DNA from 2 places in the Pseudomonas sp. S3_A03 genome. Region 2 is predicted to be linked to the other one. Evidence: predicted binding sites of a transcription regulator. Region 2 holds the regulator's gene; the other holds the start of a gene.
What was found. Region 2 encodes FliA, which starts transcription of late flagellar genes. Its sites were predicted from a motif close to CTAAAGTTTNNNNNNNNNNNGCCGNTAA; they were not measured.
Positions count from the first base shown of each region.

Region 1: AB4O25_RS04375 (methyl-accepting chemotaxis protein) is a predicted target of FliA. The motif match lies at 2,395-2,422, and genes of this name have one in related genera.

Region 1 covers NZ_CP162753.1:1,017,208-1,023,962, reverse strand. The annotation lists gene AB4O25_RS04390 (ATP-binding protein) at 1-1,296, shown strand, start outside; partial or broken gene AB4O25_RS04385 (response regulator) at 1,293-1,733, shown strand; gene AB4O25_RS04380 (sterol desaturase family protein) at 1,818-2,348, shown strand; gene AB4O25_RS04375 (methyl-accepting chemotaxis protein) at 2,468-3,676, shown strand; gene AB4O25_RS04370 (response regulator) at 3,686-4,054, shown strand; gene AB4O25_RS04365 (STAS domain-containing protein) at 4,077-4,364, shown strand; gene AB4O25_RS04360 (chemotaxis protein CheA) at 4,405-6,447, shown strand; gene AB4O25_RS04355 (methyl-accepting chemotaxis protein) at 6,478-6,755, shown strand, end outside.
Region 2 covers NZ_CP162753.1:2,302,605-2,313,349, reverse strand. The annotation lists gene flhA (flagellar biosynthesis protein FlhA) at 1-1,027, shown strand, start outside; gene flhF (flagellar biosynthesis protein FlhF) at 1,040-2,356, shown strand; gene fleN (flagellar synthesis regulator FleN) at 2,461-3,294, shown strand; gene fliA (RNA polymerase sigma factor FliA) at 3,291-4,031, shown strand; gene AB4O25_RS10375 (chemotaxis response regulator CheY) at 4,201-4,575, shown strand; gene AB4O25_RS10370 (protein phosphatase CheZ) at 4,594-5,382, shown strand; gene AB4O25_RS10365 (chemotaxis protein CheA) at 5,394-7,625, shown strand; partial or broken gene AB4O25_RS10360 (protein-glutamate methylesterase/protein-glutamine glutaminase) at 7,674-8,824, shown strand; partial or broken gene AB4O25_RS10355 (flagellar motor protein) at 8,824-9,563, shown strand; gene motD (flagellar motor protein MotD) at 9,658-10,545, shown strand; gene AB4O25_RS10345 (ParA family protein) at 10,596-10,745, shown strand, end outside.

The sequences.
Region 1 (6,755 bases), 1.3 Mb from region 2:
GGCTGGCGCTGCCGCAAGGACGGCACGCGCTTCTGGGCCAGTGTGGTGATCACCGCGCAGTACGACGGCACCGGCGCGTTGCGTGGCTTCTCCAAGATCACCCGCGACATCACCGACCGCCGCGCCGCCGAAATCGCCTTGCGCACCGCCCGCGAGGAAGCCGAACGCGCCAGCCGCGCCAAAAGCGAGTTTCTGTCGCGCATGAGCCACGAGCTGCGCACGCCACTCAATTCGATCCTGGGTTTTGCGCAGTTGCTGGACATGGACGCGGCCAAGACACAAAAGGCCCAGGTCGGGCATATCCTGCGCGCCGGCCAGCACCTGCTGACGCTGATCAACGAGGTGCTGGACATTGCCAAGATCGAAGCGGGAGGCCTGGCGTTGAACATTGCCCCGATCCCGTTGACGCAGGTGTTGCAAGAGGCGTTGACGCTGGTGTCCCCCATGGCGACCGACGCGGCTATCCAATTGCAGCCCCTGCCCCCGCTGGCGGCCGATATCGGCATCGTTGCCGACCGCCAACGCCTCACCCAGGTGCTGCTGAACCTGCTGTCCAATGCGATCAAATACAACCGCCGCGAAGGCCAGGTGAGCATCGAGGTCACGGTCGACGGGCCGCGTATCGGTGTAGCGGTGTGCGATAGCGGCACAGGCATTGCGGCGGGTCACCTGGGGCAGTTGTTCACCCCGTTCGAGCGCCTGGGTGCCGACCCGAATGTGGAAGGCAGCGGCCTGGGCCTGGCGCTGAGCAAAAGCCTGCTGGAGCAAATGGACGGCCGGCTGACCGTGCAAAGCCAGGTCGGTATCGGCTCACGCTTTACCCTGGAGCTGCCGTTCGCGCGCCTGCCGGGCTCACCGCTCAGGGTGCCCACGGTGATCGACAGCGAATGGAAGCGCCCTGCCCCCGCCGCTTGCCGGGTGCAGGGCAACGTGTTGTGCATCGAAGACAACCTCTCCAGCCTGGCGCTGATCGAAACCCTGCTGCAACGCCGGCCGGGGATAAAGCTGCTGTCGAGCATGCAAGGCCAACTGGGCCTGGACCTGGCCGCACAGCATCGGCCGCAGCTGATTCTGCTGGATGTTTCGCTGCCGGACATCGACGGTTTGAAAGTGCTGCAGCGCTTGCGCGGCTCGGCGCTCACCCGCGACATCCCGGTACTGATGATCACCGCCGATGCCAGCGACCCTACCCGCCGGGCCTTGCAGGACGCCGGCGCAACGGCGGTGCTGAGCAAGCCCATCAACATCCCGGCGTTTCTCGCCCACCTCGACCAGTATTTTCCGGAGCCCGCGTGAACACCGACCTGCGCATTCTGATCATCGACGACCAACGCCCGAACCTTGAACTGGTGGAGCAACTGCTCGCCCGTGAAGGGTTGACCCATGTACTGAGCAGTACCCAGCCGCTGCGCACCCTGGAACTGTTCAACAGCTTCGAGCCGGACCTGGTGATCCTCGACCTGCACATGCCCGAATTCGATGGCTTTGCCGTGCTCGAACAACTCAACCGACGCATCCCCCAGGGCGAATACCTGCCGATCCTGGTGCTCACCGCCGACGCCACCCGCGACACCCGCCTGCGCGCCCTGGCCCTGGGCGCACGCGACTTCATCAGCAAACCACTGGACGCGCTGGAAACCATGTTGCGGGTATGGAACCTGCTGGAAACCCGCGCGCTGTACAAAACCCTGCGCAAGCTGATACCCGCGCAGCAGATCGAGTTGTTGCAACGGCGTGAATCAACGGGCAATCTCCACGCCGCCGGGGACGCTCCGGTCTGGTTCCCCCATCGATCGCACCTCAAGGACGACCCGCACATGGCGGCTTCGAACAAATGGCTGATGTCGTCAGTCGCGTATTACCTGGATTTTTTCACCATCCCCTTGTTCATCGGCTTTGCGCTCTGGCTGGCGCCGCTTGCCCCGTGGCAATTGCTCGCCGGCCTGTTGGCCTGGACGCTGGTGGAGTATTGCGCGCACCGTTTTCTGTTCCATTCGCTGTATCGCCGCGAGCACTGGACCCATCACATTGATGTACTGGCCTATATCGGGGTGTCGAGCTGGAAAACCAGCTCCACCTTTGCCGCGCTGCTGTTGTTTGCCTGGTACACCGGCCTGACCTCGGCGTTCATCGGCGCGGTGACCGGCTACTTCTATTACATCTCGGTGCATTACGTGATGCACCGCCCCGAGCATTGGGCGTATCGCTATATTCCGGGGCTGGTTGCCAACCACGACCTGCATCACCGCCAAGGCATCGAAAAAAACTTCGGGGTCTCTTCACCGCTGTGGGACCACGTGTTTCGCACGTTTATTCGCACGCCGGCACGGGTTGAAACAACGGAGTGAACGTAACGTAGCGGTCATAAACCAGACGGAAGGCATACAGGGAGGTCTAAAGTTACGGCGGTTGGGGCGGATAACTCCTATGTTATTTATATCCGCAACACTGTTCAGGGACCGAACTCATGACCCAGAGTCAATCCAGCCGTACTGCCCTTCCTGGTCATCCGCGTTTTCTTTGGTTCGCTTTCATCCCGGTCATCCCCGCCGCCGCCTGGATACTCGTGCAGTCCGCCTCCCCGGCCAACCTGGCGGCCTGCGTGGGGCTGGCGTTGGTTGGCCTGGGCGCGTGCGCCTGGAGCGCCCGGGCGCAGCGCCAAGCCGTGCAGCGCGCCCTTGCGCTGGCCGCCCCTTGCGCGGCGCAGGCCGGGCAACAGAGCGCGGATGCACGGGCACAACTCGACGAAGTCTTGCTGGGCGCCATGCCGATCTGGGCCAAACACGTGGAAAGCTCGCGCCAGCAGACTGAAGACGCCATTGTCAGCCTGGCGAATCGTTTCACCGGTATTTCCACGCGGTTGCAAGACACCGTGCAGGCCTCGCAGCAAGCCGCCGGCGAGCTCGACGGGCAGGCCGCCGACGGAGCCCTCAAGGTGTTGGCGCGCAGCGACAGCGAATTGAGCCAAGTGATCGACTCCCTCAAGGCCGCGCAATCGAGCCGTGACCAGACCCTGTCCCAAGTGCGCAGCCTCACTGCCTATACCGGTGAGTTGCGCAGCATGGCCGCCGACGTGGCGGCCATTGCGGCACAAACCAACCTGCTGGCCCTCAACGCGGCGATCGAAGCGGCACGCGCCGGTGAAGCCGGTCGTGGTTTTGCGGTAGTGGCCGATGCGGTACGCAGCCTGTCGAGCAAGTCCAGCGAGACCGGCCAGCAGATGTCGGCCAAGGTCGACATCATCAATAACGCCATCACCCAACTGGTGCAAGCGGCCTCCAGCAGCGCCGACCAGGACAGCCACTCGGTCGCGGCGTCCGAGCAGAGTATCCAGCAGGTGCTCGAACGCTTTCAGAACATCACCGGTCGCCTGGCCGACTCCGCCGATCTGCTCAAGCAGGAAAGCTACGGGATTCGCGACGAGATGACCGACGTGCTGGTCAACCTGCAATTCCAGGACCGGGTCAGCCAGATCCTCAGTCACGTGCGCGACAACATGCATGCCCTGCATGAACACCTGCTGCAGGCCAGCCAGTCGCCGGACCAGCCGGTCAACGTGGATGCGCGGCAATGGCTGGCGCGCATGGAGGCCACTTACGCCACCGACGAGCAGCGGCGCACACACCATGGCGACGCCGCTGCGCAACAGACTTCACAAGACATCACCTTTTTCTAGGAGCACAGCATGGCAAAGAATGTATTAGTGGTGGACGACTCCAGCAGCGTGCGCCAAGTGGTCGGCATTGCCTTGAAGAGCGCCGGCTATGAGGTGATCGAGGCGTGCGATGGCAAGGACGCGCTGGGCAAGCTCAACGGGCAGAAGGTGCACTTGATCATCAGCGACGTGAACATGCCCAACATGGACGGCATCACCTTCGTCAAGGAGGTCAAGAAGCTGGCCAGCTACAAGTTCACGCCGATCATCATGCTGACCACCGAATCGCAGGAATCGAAAAAAGCCGAGGGCCAGGCCGCGGGCGCCAAAGCCTGGGTGGTCAAGCCGTTCCAGCCGGCGCAGATGCTGGCGGCGGTGTCCAAGTTGATCCTGCCCTGATCGCCGACGGCCCGGAGGCCCCATGCCTATCACCCATGAAACACTCGACGGCGCCGCCCGCGTGGGCATCGAGGGCGAGCTGACGATCTACACCGTGGCCGAACTGGCCGCTGCGCTGCTGCCCCGGATCAGCACTGCGCCGCGCCTGGAGGTCGACCTGTCAGAAGTCACGGAAATCGACGGCGCCGGCCTGCAATTACTGGCGGTGATCCGCCGTGAAGCCGCCGTCGGCGGCACGCCGGTCAGCCTTGTAGGGCAGAGCCAGGCGATTACCCAAACATTGCATTTATGTGGCGGCACGCTGTTTTAGCGCGCCATAGCCGATCAATGAGCGACAAAGGAATGTCCAGGTGAGTATTAATCTCGATCAGGCACAGCAGACCTTTATCGTCGAGGCACGCGAGCTGTTGCAGGTCATGGAGCAATCCCTGCTGCAATTGGAAAACGAGCCAGGTGATGAGGATGCCATCGGCGCGGTGTTTCGCGCCGCACATACCATCAAGGGCTCCGCTGGGTTGTTTGGCCTGGCGCCCATCGTCGGGTTCACGCATATCGTCGAAGACGTACTCGACCGCCTGCGCGAGGGCAGTGTAACCGTGGATGCGGCGCTGATCGCGCTGCTGCTCAAGTGCGGCGACCACATGCTCGAACTGATCGAGGCGGTCGACCATCACGACGGCGCGCTGCAGCCTGCCACGCTGGAACGCGGTGAGGTGTTGCGCGAGGCGCTGAGCGCCTATCAGCCGCTGCAGGCCGCCCCCGCCGGCGGCGAAATCGCCGTGACGGATGACGCGCCTCAGGCCGAGCTGCTCTGGCATATTTCCCTGCGCTTCGGCGTGGACGTGTTTCGCAACGGCATGGACCCGTTGTCCTTCCTGCGTTACCTCGACACCTTGGGCCAGGTGCTACAGGTCACTACCCTGACCGACAGCATTCCACCCGTGGACGCCTGGGACCCGGAAAGCTGCTACCTGGGATTCGAGATCGACCTGCGTTCGAATGCCAGCCACACAACCCTCAACGAAGTCTTCGATTTCGTGCGCGATGACTGTGAAGTACAGATTTGCGCCGTTGATGAGCCGAGCGACAGTGGCCCCGCCACCGGCACCGAGCTGGTCACCCAGGCCGCGCCCGCCAGCCCCACGCAAGCTGCGCAACAGCGCGTGGCCACGGCCAGCGACGCCAAGCCCCGCGATGGCGCCTACGTGCGGGTCAATGCCGACAAGCTCGACGAATTGATCAACCTGGTGGGCGAGCTGGTTATCGCCAGCGCCGGTGCCAGCCTGCTGGCCCGCTCCTGCAACAACGATCCGTTGCAGGAAGCCACCTCCACCGTGTCGGGGCTGGTGGAAGAGATCCTCGATGGCGCCCTGCACCTGCGCATGATCCCGATCGGCGACACCTTCAATCGCTTCCGCCGCGTGGTGCGCGATGTCAGCCAGGAATTGGGCAAGGACATCGACCTGATCATCAACGGTGCGGAAACCGAGCTGGACAAAACCGTGGTGGAGAAAATCGGCGACCCGCTGATGCATCTGTTGCGCAATGCCATGGACCACGGCATCGAAAATGCCGACGCCCGGCGCGCGGCAGGCAAGTCAGCCAAGGGCCACCTGAGCCTGAACGCATATCACGATTCGGGCAGCATCGTGATCGAGATCGCCGACGACGGTGCCGGGCTCAACCGCGAACGGATCCTGGAAAAAGCCCAGGAGCGCGGGCTGGTCGCCAGCGGCGCGCAGCTCAGCGACCAGGAGATCTACAACCTGATTTTCGAAGCCGGCTTTTCCACGGCCGAGGCGGTGACCAACCTCTCCGGACGCGGCGTCGGCATGGATGTGGTCAAGCGCAATATCACCCTGTTGCGCGGCACCGTCGACCTCGACAGCCGCCCTGGCCAGGGCACCGTGGTGCGCATTCGCCTGCCGCTGACCCTGGCGATCATCAATGGCTTCCTGGTGGGCATCGACCAATCCACTTACGTGATTCCGCTGGACATGGTTCAGGAATGCATCGAACTGGACGAACGCCAGCGCCAATCCAGCCGCGACCAGGGCTACCTGGACCTGCGTGGCGAGGTGTTGCCGCTGGTCGACCTGCGCGAGCATTTCAGCCACGAAGGCCCGGCGGCGCGCCGCCAGAACGTGGTGGTGGTGCGCTATGCCGAGCACAAGGCCGGGCTGGTGGTGGATGACCTGCTCGGCGAGTTCCAGACCGTGATCAAACCCTTGGGCAAGCTGTTCGGCGCGCTGCGCGGCATCAGCGGCTCGACCATCCTGGGCAGCGGCGCGGTGGCCCTGATCCTGGATGTGCCGGCACTGCTCAATCAAATCGTACAACAAGAAACGCGCACGCCTCAGGTGCCCCCCCAGGCCTCGGTCGTCGTGCGCTGAAGCATTTGCAATTTCCATGGAGGTTCCCCGATGAAATGGTTCTACGATCTTAAAATTTCCACCAAGTTGATCAGCTCATTCCTGGTGGTCCTGGCGCTCACGGCGGGGATGGGCGCGTTCGCCATCCTCCAACTGGGCGCCGTCAACCATGCGGCGCAGGAGATCCGGGGCAACTGGATGCCGTCGATGCGCGCGGCGGCCGGCATGCGCTTTTTTGCCGCCAACTACCGGCTGAAGGAAAACCGCAATATCAGTACCGAAGTGGCCGAGGAGAAAGCCCAGGCCGAGCGCGAAGCAGTGGAAGCGCG
Region 2 (10,745 bases):
CATCGACATGATCGGCCTGGAAGTCGGCTACCGCCTGATTCCGCTGGTGGACCGCAACCAGGGCGGCCAATTGCTCGCGCGGATCAAGGGGGTGCGCAAGAAGTTGTCCCAGGACCTGGGCTTTTTGATGCCCACCGTGCACATCCGCGACAACCTCGACCTGGCGCCCAGTGCCTACCGCCTGACGCTGATGGGGGTGATCCTGGCCGAAGCCGAGATTTACCCGGACCGCGAGCTGGCGATCAACCCCGGCCAGGTGTTCGGCAGCCTCAACGGCATTACCGCCAAAGATCCGGCTTTTGGCCTGGAGGCGGTATGGATCGAAATCAGCCAGCGCAGCCAGGCGCAGTCCCTGGGCTATACCGTGGTGGACGCCAGCACCGTGGTCGCCACCCACCTCAACCAGATTTTGTACAAGCACTCCCACGAGTTGATCGGTCACGAAGAAGTCCAGCAATTGATGGGTTTGCTGGGCAAGGCCTCGCCAAAACTCGCCGAAGAGCTGGTGCCGGGCGTGCTGTCGCTGTCGCAACTGCTCAAAGTGCTGCAGGCGCTGCTGGCCGAACAGGTGCCGGTGCGCGACATTCGCAGCATTGCCGAGGCCATCGCCAACAATGCCGCCAAGAGTCAAGATACCGCCGCGCTGGTGGCGGCGGTGCGTGTCGGATTGTCGCGTGCAATCGTGCAAAGCATTGTAGGGCTTGACTCTGAGCTGCCTGTGATCACCTTGGAACCAAGGTTGGAACAAATATTGCTCAATAGTATTCAGAAGGCAGGACAAGGCCAGGAAGAGGGCGTTCTGTTGGAGCCAAGCATGGCTGAAAAACTGCAGCGTTCGTTGATCGAGGCCGCGCAGCGCCAGGAAATGCAGGGCCAGCCGGTGATTCTGCTGGTGGCAGGCCCGGTCCGGGCAATGTTGTCGCGGTTCGGGCGCCTGGCAGTACCGAATTTGCACGTTTTGGCTTATCAGGAAATTCCTGACAACAAGCAAGTGACTATCGTCGCGACAGTAGGGCCCAACGGCTGAGGGTAGTGGGTTATGCAAGTGAAGCGTTTTTTCGCCGCCGATATGCGTCAGGCCATGAAACTGGTCCGTGATGAGCTGGGCGCCGACGCCGCGATTATCGGTAACCGTCGTATTGCCGGCGGTGTCGAGCTGACGGCTGCCCTGGATTACACCCCCCAGGCCCTGGCGCCGCGCGTGCCGAACATGGAGCTTGAAGACGAGCTGCGCAAGACTGCCTCGCGCATCGTCTCGGCCCAGGCCGAACTGAGCATGCGCGGCGACAGCGATGCCACCACCAATCGCCAGTTGTTCGCCGGCCTGCCGCTGACGGCTGCCGAGCCGTTGGTCGAGCCCACTTTCATCGAACCGCCGCGTCCTGCCGCGCCCGCCCCGGCCGCCGCAGTCGACCAGCGCGCGTTCGACTCGATGCGCTTTGAACTCAATGGCCTGCGCGAGTTGCTCGAAGTGCAGCTCGGCTCGCTGGCCTGGACCCAACTGCAAGGCAGCAAACCGCAACAGGCCAACTTGTGGCGTCGCCTGCAACGCATCGGCCTGTCCGGCCCGTTGTCCCGCGACCTGTTGGCGCTGACCCACGAAATCGAAGAGCCTCGCCAGGCCTGGCGCATGTTGCTGGCCCACTTGGCGCGGATGATCACCACGCCACAGATCGAACCCTTGGAAGAGGGCGGAGTGATCGCCATGGTCGGCCCGGCCGGCATGGGCAAGACCACCACGCTGGCCAAGCTTGCCGCCCGTTATGTGCTTAAGTACGGCGCCCAGAATATCGCGCTGGTGAGCATGGACAGCTACCGTATCGGCGCCCAGGAACAGCTCAAGACCCTGGGCCGCATCCTCAATGTGCCGGTTACCCATGTCGACCCCGGTCAATCCCTGGCCAATGCCCTCGACCCGCTGCTGCGCAAGCGCGTGGTGCTGATCGACACCGCCGGCCTGCAAGCCAGCGACCCGGCGTTGCGTATGCAGCTCGAAAGCCTGGCCGGGCGTGGCATCAAGTCAAAAAATTACCTGGTGCTTGCAACCACCAGCCAGAAACAGGTTCTTACCGCTGCGTATCACAGCTACAAACGCTGCGGGCTGGCCGGTTGCATCCTGACTAAACTGGATGAAACCGCCAGCCTGGGTGAAGTGCTGAGCCTGGCTATCAGCCACGAACTGCCGGTGGCTTACCTGACCGATGGGCCGCGGATCCCGGATGATCTGCATCTGCCGCGCCGTCATCAGTTGGTCAGCCGCGCCGTCAGCGTACAAATGCAAGACGAGCCTAGCGAGGAAGCGATGGCCGACATGTTCGCCGATCTCTATCACAACCCGGCAAAACGGGTCGGTTGAGTCAGATGAACACCGTGAAAAGTATCTACATCGATGGTCTGCAAGCGATTCACGCGGCCAAGCCATGTAGCCTGCGTCTAAGCAAGACAAGGTAAAGAAATAAAATGGGCAGCATGCATCCCGTACAGGTGATCGCGGTGACCGGCGGCAAAGGTGGCGTCGGAAAAACTAACGTGTCAGTGAATTTGTCCCTGGCCCTGGCAGAACTTGGCCGTCGCGTCATGCTGCTGGATGCTGACCTGGGACTGGCGAACGTCGACGTTCTGCTGGGGTTGACGCCCAAACACACGCTTGCCGATGTGATCGAGGGGCGCTGTGAGCTGCGCGATGTGCTGCTTCAAGGCCCTGGCGGGATCCGCATCGTGCCGGCCGCCTCCGGCACCCAGAGCATGGTGCACCTGAGCCCGGCGCAGCATGCCGGCCTTATCCAGGCATTCAGCGATATCGGCGACAACCTCGACGTGCTGGTGATCGACACCGCCGCCGGGATCGGCGAATCCGTGGTCAGCTTCGTGCGCGCGGCGCAGGAAGTGTTGCTGGTGGTCTGCGATGAACCCACCTCGATCACCGACGCCTACGCCCTGATCAAATTACTTAACCGTGACTACGGCATGAACCGCTTCCGCGTACTGGCCAACATGGCCCAGAGCCCGCAGGAAGGGCGCAACCTGTTCGCCAAGTTGACCAAGGTCACGGATCGCTTCCTCGATGTCGCCTTACAATACGTCGGTGCAGTTCCCTACGACGAGTGTGTGCGCAAGGCTGTGCAAAAGCAGCGTGCGGTCTACGAAGCGTTCCCTCGTTCCAAATGCGCATTGGCGTTCAAGGCTATTGCCCAAAAGGTCGATACTTGGCCGTTGCCCGCCAACCCACGGGGGCATCTGGAGTTTTTCGTCGAGCGATTGGTACATCAGACGAGCGCAGGACCCGTGCTATGACAGCGAACGGCTATAACGCCTACAAGAAGTCCGCCCGTGACGGTCAGGGCGAGTTGATCGAGCGTTATGCGCCGCTGGTCAAGCGCATCGCCTATCACCTGCTGGCACGCCTGCCCGCCAGCGTCCAGGTCGAAGACCTGATCCAGGCCGGCATGATTGGCCTGCTCGAAGTGTCAACCAAATACGATGCCACCAAAGGCGCGAGTTTCGAGACGTATGCGGGTATCCGTATCCGGGGCGCCATGCTCGATGAAGTGCGCAAGGGTGATTGGGCGCCTCGTTCGGTACACCGCAATACGCGCATGGTCAGTGACGCAATTCGCGCAATTGAAGCAAAAACCGGTCGCGACGCTAAAGATCACGAAGTTGCGGCCGAACTCCAATTGAGTCTCGACGATTATTACGGGATTTTGAACGACACCTTGGGCAGCCGCCTGTTCAGTTTCGACGACCTGTTGCAGGACGGTGAACATGAAGGGCTGCACGAGGACGGCGCGAGTACTCATATGGAGCCGGCGCGAGACCTGGAAGATGAACGCTTTCAGGGTGCGTTGGCGGACGCGATTGCCAATTTGCCTGAGCGTGAGCGACTGGTATTGGCGCTGTACTACGACGAAGAGCTGAACCTCAAGGAAATCGGTGAGGTCCTGGGGGTCAGCGAATCGCGAGTCAGCCAGTTACACAGCCAGTGCGCCGCTCGCTTGCGGGGGCGTTTGGGAGAGTGGCGAGCGCGCTGACAGGCAGTGTGGGGACACTGCAAAGCGATACCGCGAAGGTGATGGATCTTCGCGGGTTCGGCCCGTGGTGCCCCCGGCAGTCCTTTTTGTGTAATGCCTGTTGATTGAAATGACGCGTCCAGGTGCTGGGCGCGTTTAAGACTGCTTGGAGGTCGAATTGGACAAGAACATGAAAATCCTCATCGTTGATGACTTCTCAACGATGCGGCGGATCATAAAAAACCTGTTGCGTGACCTTGGGTTCACAAACACGGTCGAGGCGGATGATGGCCTTACGGCGATTCCGATCCTCAACAGCGGGAGCATCGACTTTCTGGTAACCGACTGGAACATGCCGGGCATGACCGGTATCGACTTGCTGCGTCATGTGCGGGCCGACGAAAAGCTGCGCAGCCTTCCCGTGCTGATGGTCACCGCCGAAGCCAAGCGTGAGCAGATCATCGAAGCTGCCCAGGCGGGTGTTAACGGTTACGTGGTCAAGCCATTCACTGCACTGGCCTTGAAAGAGAAGATCGAAAAAATCTTCGAACGCATCCACGGCTGATGCCATCGCGGGGGAGCTATGGAGCATAACGAAACGTCACAGGGAGACTTTGAGTCGACCCTGAAAAAACATGCTCACCAGTTGGTCGACAGCCTTGAAAAAGGCCAGTTCGGCGACGCGGTGCAGTTGATCCATGAGCTCAACCAGACCCGTGACCGCGGCCTGTATCAGGAAGTGGGCAAGCTCACACGCGAGCTGCACAGTGCGATTGTCAATTTCCAGATTGACCCGCACATGCCCCAGGCCGAAGAAATCTCACAGATCACCGATGCCACCGAACGCCTGTCCTATGTGGTCAGGCTGACTGAGGCGGCGGCCAACCGCACCATGGACCTGGTGGAGAACGCCACGCCCCTGGTCAACGGCATGGCCACTGAAGCCCAGGCCCTGAGCGCCGATTGGGGCCGCTTCATGCGCCGGGAAGTCGGGGCTGAGGAGTTTCGTGAGCTGGCACGTCGGGTTGAAGGCTTCTTGTCGCGCAGCGAGCAGGAAAACCGCACGGTTTCCAGCAACCTCAACGATATTTTGCTGGCCCAGGATTACCAGGACCTCACCGGTCAGGTGATCAAGCGTGTGACCCAGTTGGTCACCGAAGTGGAAAGCAACTTGCTCAAATTGGTGCTTATGGCAGGCCAGGTTGACCGTTTTGCCGGCATTGAACATGACCGCGAAGCGATCCTCTCGGAAAAAGATCCACAAAAACATCTCGCCAAGGGTGAAGGTCCGCAGATTCATGCCGATAAACGTGAAGACGTTGTGTCAGGTCAGGATGACGTAGATGACCTGTTATCCAGTTTAGGCTTCTAAGGAGCACCCACATGAGCTTCGGCGCCGATGAAGAGATCCTTCAGGATTTCCTTGTAGAGGCCGGCGAAATTTTAGAGCAACTGTCCGAGCAACTGGTCGAGCTGGAAAGCCGCCCGGATGATGCGAACCTGCTCAATGCAATTTTTCGCGGTTTTCACACTGTAAAAGGGGGCGCCGGCTTCCTCCAGCTCCATGAGCTGGTGGAGTGCTGCCACATCGCCGAGAACGTGTTCGACATCCTGCGCAAGGGTGAGCGTCACGTTGATTCGGAGTTGATGGACGTGATTCTCGAAGCACTGGATGCGGTCAACGGCATGTTCAGCCAAGTGCGTGAACGTGCCCCGATCACGGCGGCCACGCCGGAACTGTTGGCGGCCCTGGCGCGCTATGCAGAGCCTGCGGACACTTGCGCGCCGGTGGTTGAAGCGGCGCCGGAGCCTGTGGCGGAGCCTGAAGCGGATGTCACGGACACTGAGTTCGAACAACTGCTCAACTCCCTCAGTGCCGTCAAGGCCGAAGCCGAAGCACCGGCCGCCGAAGCCCCGGCAGCGGCGCCGACCAGCGAAGACATTACCGACGCGGAATTCGAATCGCTGCTCGACCAGCTGCATGGCAAAGGCCAGTTCGCCGCTGATGCGGTGGCGCCTGCCGCTGCCGCTCCTGCACCTGCCGCAGCGGGCGGGCCGGTCAGCACCGACATCACCGACGACGAATTCGAAGCGTTGCTCGACCAACTGCACGGCAAAGGCACCTTTGCGGCCGACGCCTTGCCGGCAGTCGCCGCCACCGCCGCTGCGCCTGCCGCCCCTGCGCAGCCTGCCGCTGATGGCCTGATCACGGATAACGAATTCGAAGCCCTGCTTGACGATTTGCACGGCAAGGGCAAGTTCAGCGAGGTTGCACCTGCCGCCGCTACGGCAGCACCGGTTGCCGCCAAAGCGGCTGCACCCGCCAAAGCTGCCGCTCCAGCCGCTCCAGCCGCCAAACCGGCACCTGCCCCAGCGGCGGCGCCGGCTGCGGCCCCAGCGCGTGCCGCCGCCGCGGCGCCGCCTGCGGACAAACCCGCCAGTGAAGCCGAAACCACCGTGCGCGTGGACACCGCGCGCCTGGACGACATCATGAACATGGTCGGCGAGCTGGTGCTGGTACGTAACCGCCTGGTGCGCCTGGGCCTGAGCAGTGGCGATGAAGCCATGCAAAAGGCCGTGTCGAACCTCGACGTGGTGACCGCCGACCTGCAAACCGCCGTGATGAAAACGCGGATGCAGCCGATCAAGAAAGTCTTCGGCCGCTTCCCGCGCCTGGTGCGTGACTTGGCGCGCCAACTGAAGAAAGAGATCAACCTGGAACTGGTGGGTGAAGAAACCGACCTCGACAAAAACCTTGTCGAGGCCCTGGCCGACCCGCTGGTCCACTTGGTGCGCAACGCGGTCGACCACGGCGTCGAAACCCCGGAAGAACGCGAAGCCTCGGGCAAGTCCCGTGGCGGCAAAGTCATCCTGGCGGCGGAGCAGGAAGGCGACCACATCCTGCTGTCGATCACCGATGACGGCAAGGGCATGGACCCGACCATCCTGCGCAATATCGCGGTCAAGCGTGGCGTGATGGACAAGGACGCCGCCGACCGCCTGACCGACACCGAGTGCTACAACCTGATCTTCGCCCCTGGCTTCTCGACCAAGACCGAGATCTCCGACGTGTCGGGCCGTGGCGTGGGCATGGACGTGGTGAAGACCAAGATCAGCCAGCTCAATGGTTCGATCAACATCTACTCGACCAAGGGCCAAGGCTCGAAGATCGTGATCAAGGTGCCGTTGACCCTGGCGATCATGCCGACCCTGATGGTGATGCTGGGCAACCAGGCGTTCGCCTTCCCGCTGGTCAACGTCAACGAGATCTTCCACCTCGACCTGTCGCGCACCAACGTGGTGGACGGCCAGGAAGTGGTGATCGTGCGCGACAAGGCGCTGCCCCTGTTCTACCTCAAGCGCTGGCTGGTTGCATCGGCCGCCCATGAAGAGCAGCACGAAGGTCATGTGGTGATTCTCTCCGTGGGTACCCAGCGTATCGGCTTTGTCGTCGATCAACTGGTGGGCCAGGAAGAAGTGGTCATCAAGCCTTTGGGCAAAATGCTGCAGGGAACCCCGGGCATGTCGGGTGCGACCATCACCGGTGACGGTCGGATCGCGCTGATTCTCGATGTTCCGAGCATGCTCAAGCGTTACGCCGCTCGGCGTATTTGATTCTGGTGGGGCAGGGCGGTCTCGCCCGCCCCACCTAACGGAGTGTTTATGGCAGTCAAGGTCCTGGTGGTGGACGATTCGGGTTTCTTCCGCCGCCGCGTCTCGGAAATTCTTTCCGCCGATCCAAGCATCCAGGTGGTCGGCACGGCCACCAACGGCAAAGAGGCGATTGATCAAGCCATTGCGCTGAAGCCGGACGTGATCACCATGGACTACGAGATGCCGATGATGGATGGCATCACGGCAGTCCGGCACATCATGCAACGCTGCCCCACCCCGGTATTGATGTTCTCCTCGCTGACCCATGAAGGCGCCCGAGTGACCCTCGATGCGCTGGATGCCGGTGCGGTGGACTTTTGCCGAAGAATTTCGAAGACATCTCGCGCAACCCCGAGAAGGTCAAGCAGATGCTGTGCGAGAAAGTCCACAGCATCTCGCGCAGTAACCGCCGCAGCCTGTTCAGCGCGCCGACACCGACACCGACGCCTGCCCCGGCAGCGGTGGCTCCGCCGGCTGCCTCCAGCCGTGCCTCGTTCGGTCGCCCGGCGCCCGCGCCGCTTGCACGGCCTGCACCGCCACCGGTACGCACGTCGGCCCCGGCCACTGCAACGGCGCATTCGCCGGCACCCAAGCGCAAAGCCTACAAGCTGGTCGCCATCGGCACCTCCACGGGTGGCCCGGTCGCCTTGCAGCGCGTGTTGACCCAGTTGCCGGCCAACTTTCCGGCGCCGATCGTGTTGATCCAGCACATGCCCGCCGCGTTCACCAAAGCCTTTGCCGAACGCCTGGACAAGCTGTGCCGCATCAGTGTCAAGGAAGCCGAGGATGGCGACATTCTGCGCCCTGGCCTGGCGCTGCTGGCCCCCGGCGGCAAGCAGATGATGGTCGACGGCCGTGGCGCGATCAAAATCCTGCCGGGCGATGAGCGCCTCAACTACAAGCCGTGCGTGGACATCACCTTCGGTTCGGCGGCCAAGTCCTACGGTGACAAAGTTCTGGCGGTGGTGCTCACCGGCATGGGCGCCGACGGCCGTGAAGGCGCGCGCCTGCTCAAGCAGGGCGGCAGTGCGATCTGGGCCCAGGACGAAGCCAGCTGTGTGATCTATGGCATGCCCATGGCCATCGTCAAGGCGGACCTGGCCGACGCCGTGTACAGCCTGGACGACATCGGCAAGCATTTGGTGGAGGCCTGCCTCTAATGGATGTGTTGAGCCTGATCGGCATCACCATGGCGTTTGTCGCAATCATTGGCGGCAACTACCTCGAAGGCGGCCACCTGGGCGCCTTGGCCAACGGGCCGGCGGCGCTGATCGTGATTGGCGGCACCGTGGGCGCCGCGTTGCTGCAGTCGCCGATGAGTTCGTTCAAGCGTGCAATGCAGATCGCGATCTGGATCATTTCCCTCCACGCGTCGACTTGGCCGGTGGCATCGACCGCGTGGTCAACTGGAGCCTCACCGCCCGCAAGGAAGGCCTGCTGGGGCTGGAAGGCGTGGCCGATGCCGAGCCCGACAGCTACGCGCGCAAAGGCTTGCAGTTGCTGGTGGACGGCGCCGAGCCGGAAGCGATCCGCAGCATCCTTGAGGTGGATTTCTACACCCAGGAAAGCCGCGACATCAACGCGGCCAAAGTCTACGAAAGCATGGGCGGTTACGCGCCGACCATCGGCATCATCGGTGCGGTGATGGGCTTGATCCATGTGATGGGCAACCTCGCCGACCCTTCGCAACTGGGCAGCGGGATTGCCGTGGCGTTCGTTGCCACCATCTACGGTGTGGCCAGCGCCAACCTGGTGTTGTTGCCGGTAGCGAGCAAGCTCAAGTCGATTGCCATGCGCCAATCCCGTTACCGCGAAATGCTGCTCGAAGGCATCCTGTCGATTGCCGAGGGCGAGAACCCGCGCTCCATCGAATTGAAGCTCCAGGGCTTCATGGACTGATGGATATGAACAATGACGTGTGGCCAGCGAGCTTGCTCGCTCACCCCTGTGAGCGGGGCGGTTACATAAGTGGTGTACAGAGAGGTGCCTGCCTGTGAGCCGTCGCCGCCGCGAGCCTGAAGAACACGTCAACCACGAGCGCTGGCTGGTGTCCTACGCGGACTTCATCACCTTGCTGTTTGCGTTTTTCGTGGTGATGTATTCCATCTCGTCGATCAACGAAGGCAAGTACAAAGTCATTTCCCAGGCGCTGATCGGCGTGTTCAACGACGCCGACCGCGCGCTCAAGCCGATCCCCATCGGTGAAGAGCGACCCAAGACCGTGACGCCGGCCAAGCCGCTGGTCAACGACAGTGACGAAACAGCCGCCGGCGTGGGGGGCACCAGCGACCCGCTGAAAAGCATCGCCGATGACATCAGTGCCGCGTTCGGCGACTTGATCAGCTCCAACCAGATGACCGTGCGCGGCAATGAGTTGTGGGTAGAGATCGAACTCAACTCCAGCCTGTTGTTCGCCAGCGCCGATGCAATGCCCAGCGATCAGGCGTTCACCATCATCGACAAGGTGGCGGCGATCCTCAAACCGTTCGAGAACCCGGTGCACGTCGAGGGCTTTACCGACAACGTGCCGATCAGCACCGCGCAGTACCCGACCAACTGGGAACTGTCATCGGCGCGTGCCGCGAGCATCGTGCGCATGCTCGCGATGCAGGGCGTAAACCCCGGGCGCCTGGCCTCGGTGGGGTACGGCGAGTTTCAGCCGGTGGCCAATAACGCCACGCTGGAAGGCCGCGCGCGCAACCGGCGCGTGGTGTTGGTGGTCTCGCGAAACCTGGATGTGCGCCGCAGCCTGACCGGGACCGGCACCGCCAATGCAACACCGGACGCGGCCCTGAAGCGCGCTGGCACACAAACTGCACCGGCCCCGGTAAAACCGCTGGTTCGGCAGAGTGCCGTCAATTCTCCGTCACCGGCTCAATAACCTATGCAATGTCTCGGTCGCGCTTGTGCCCACCGGGAGGAACCATCCGAATGAGAGTCTGGGCAGTTGCCAATCAAAAAGGTGGAGTCGGCAAGACCACCACCTCCATCGCCTTAGCCGGCTTGCTGGCCGAAGCGGGCAAGCGCGTGGTCGTGGTTGACCTTGACCCCCACGGCTCGATGACCAGCTACTTCGGCTAT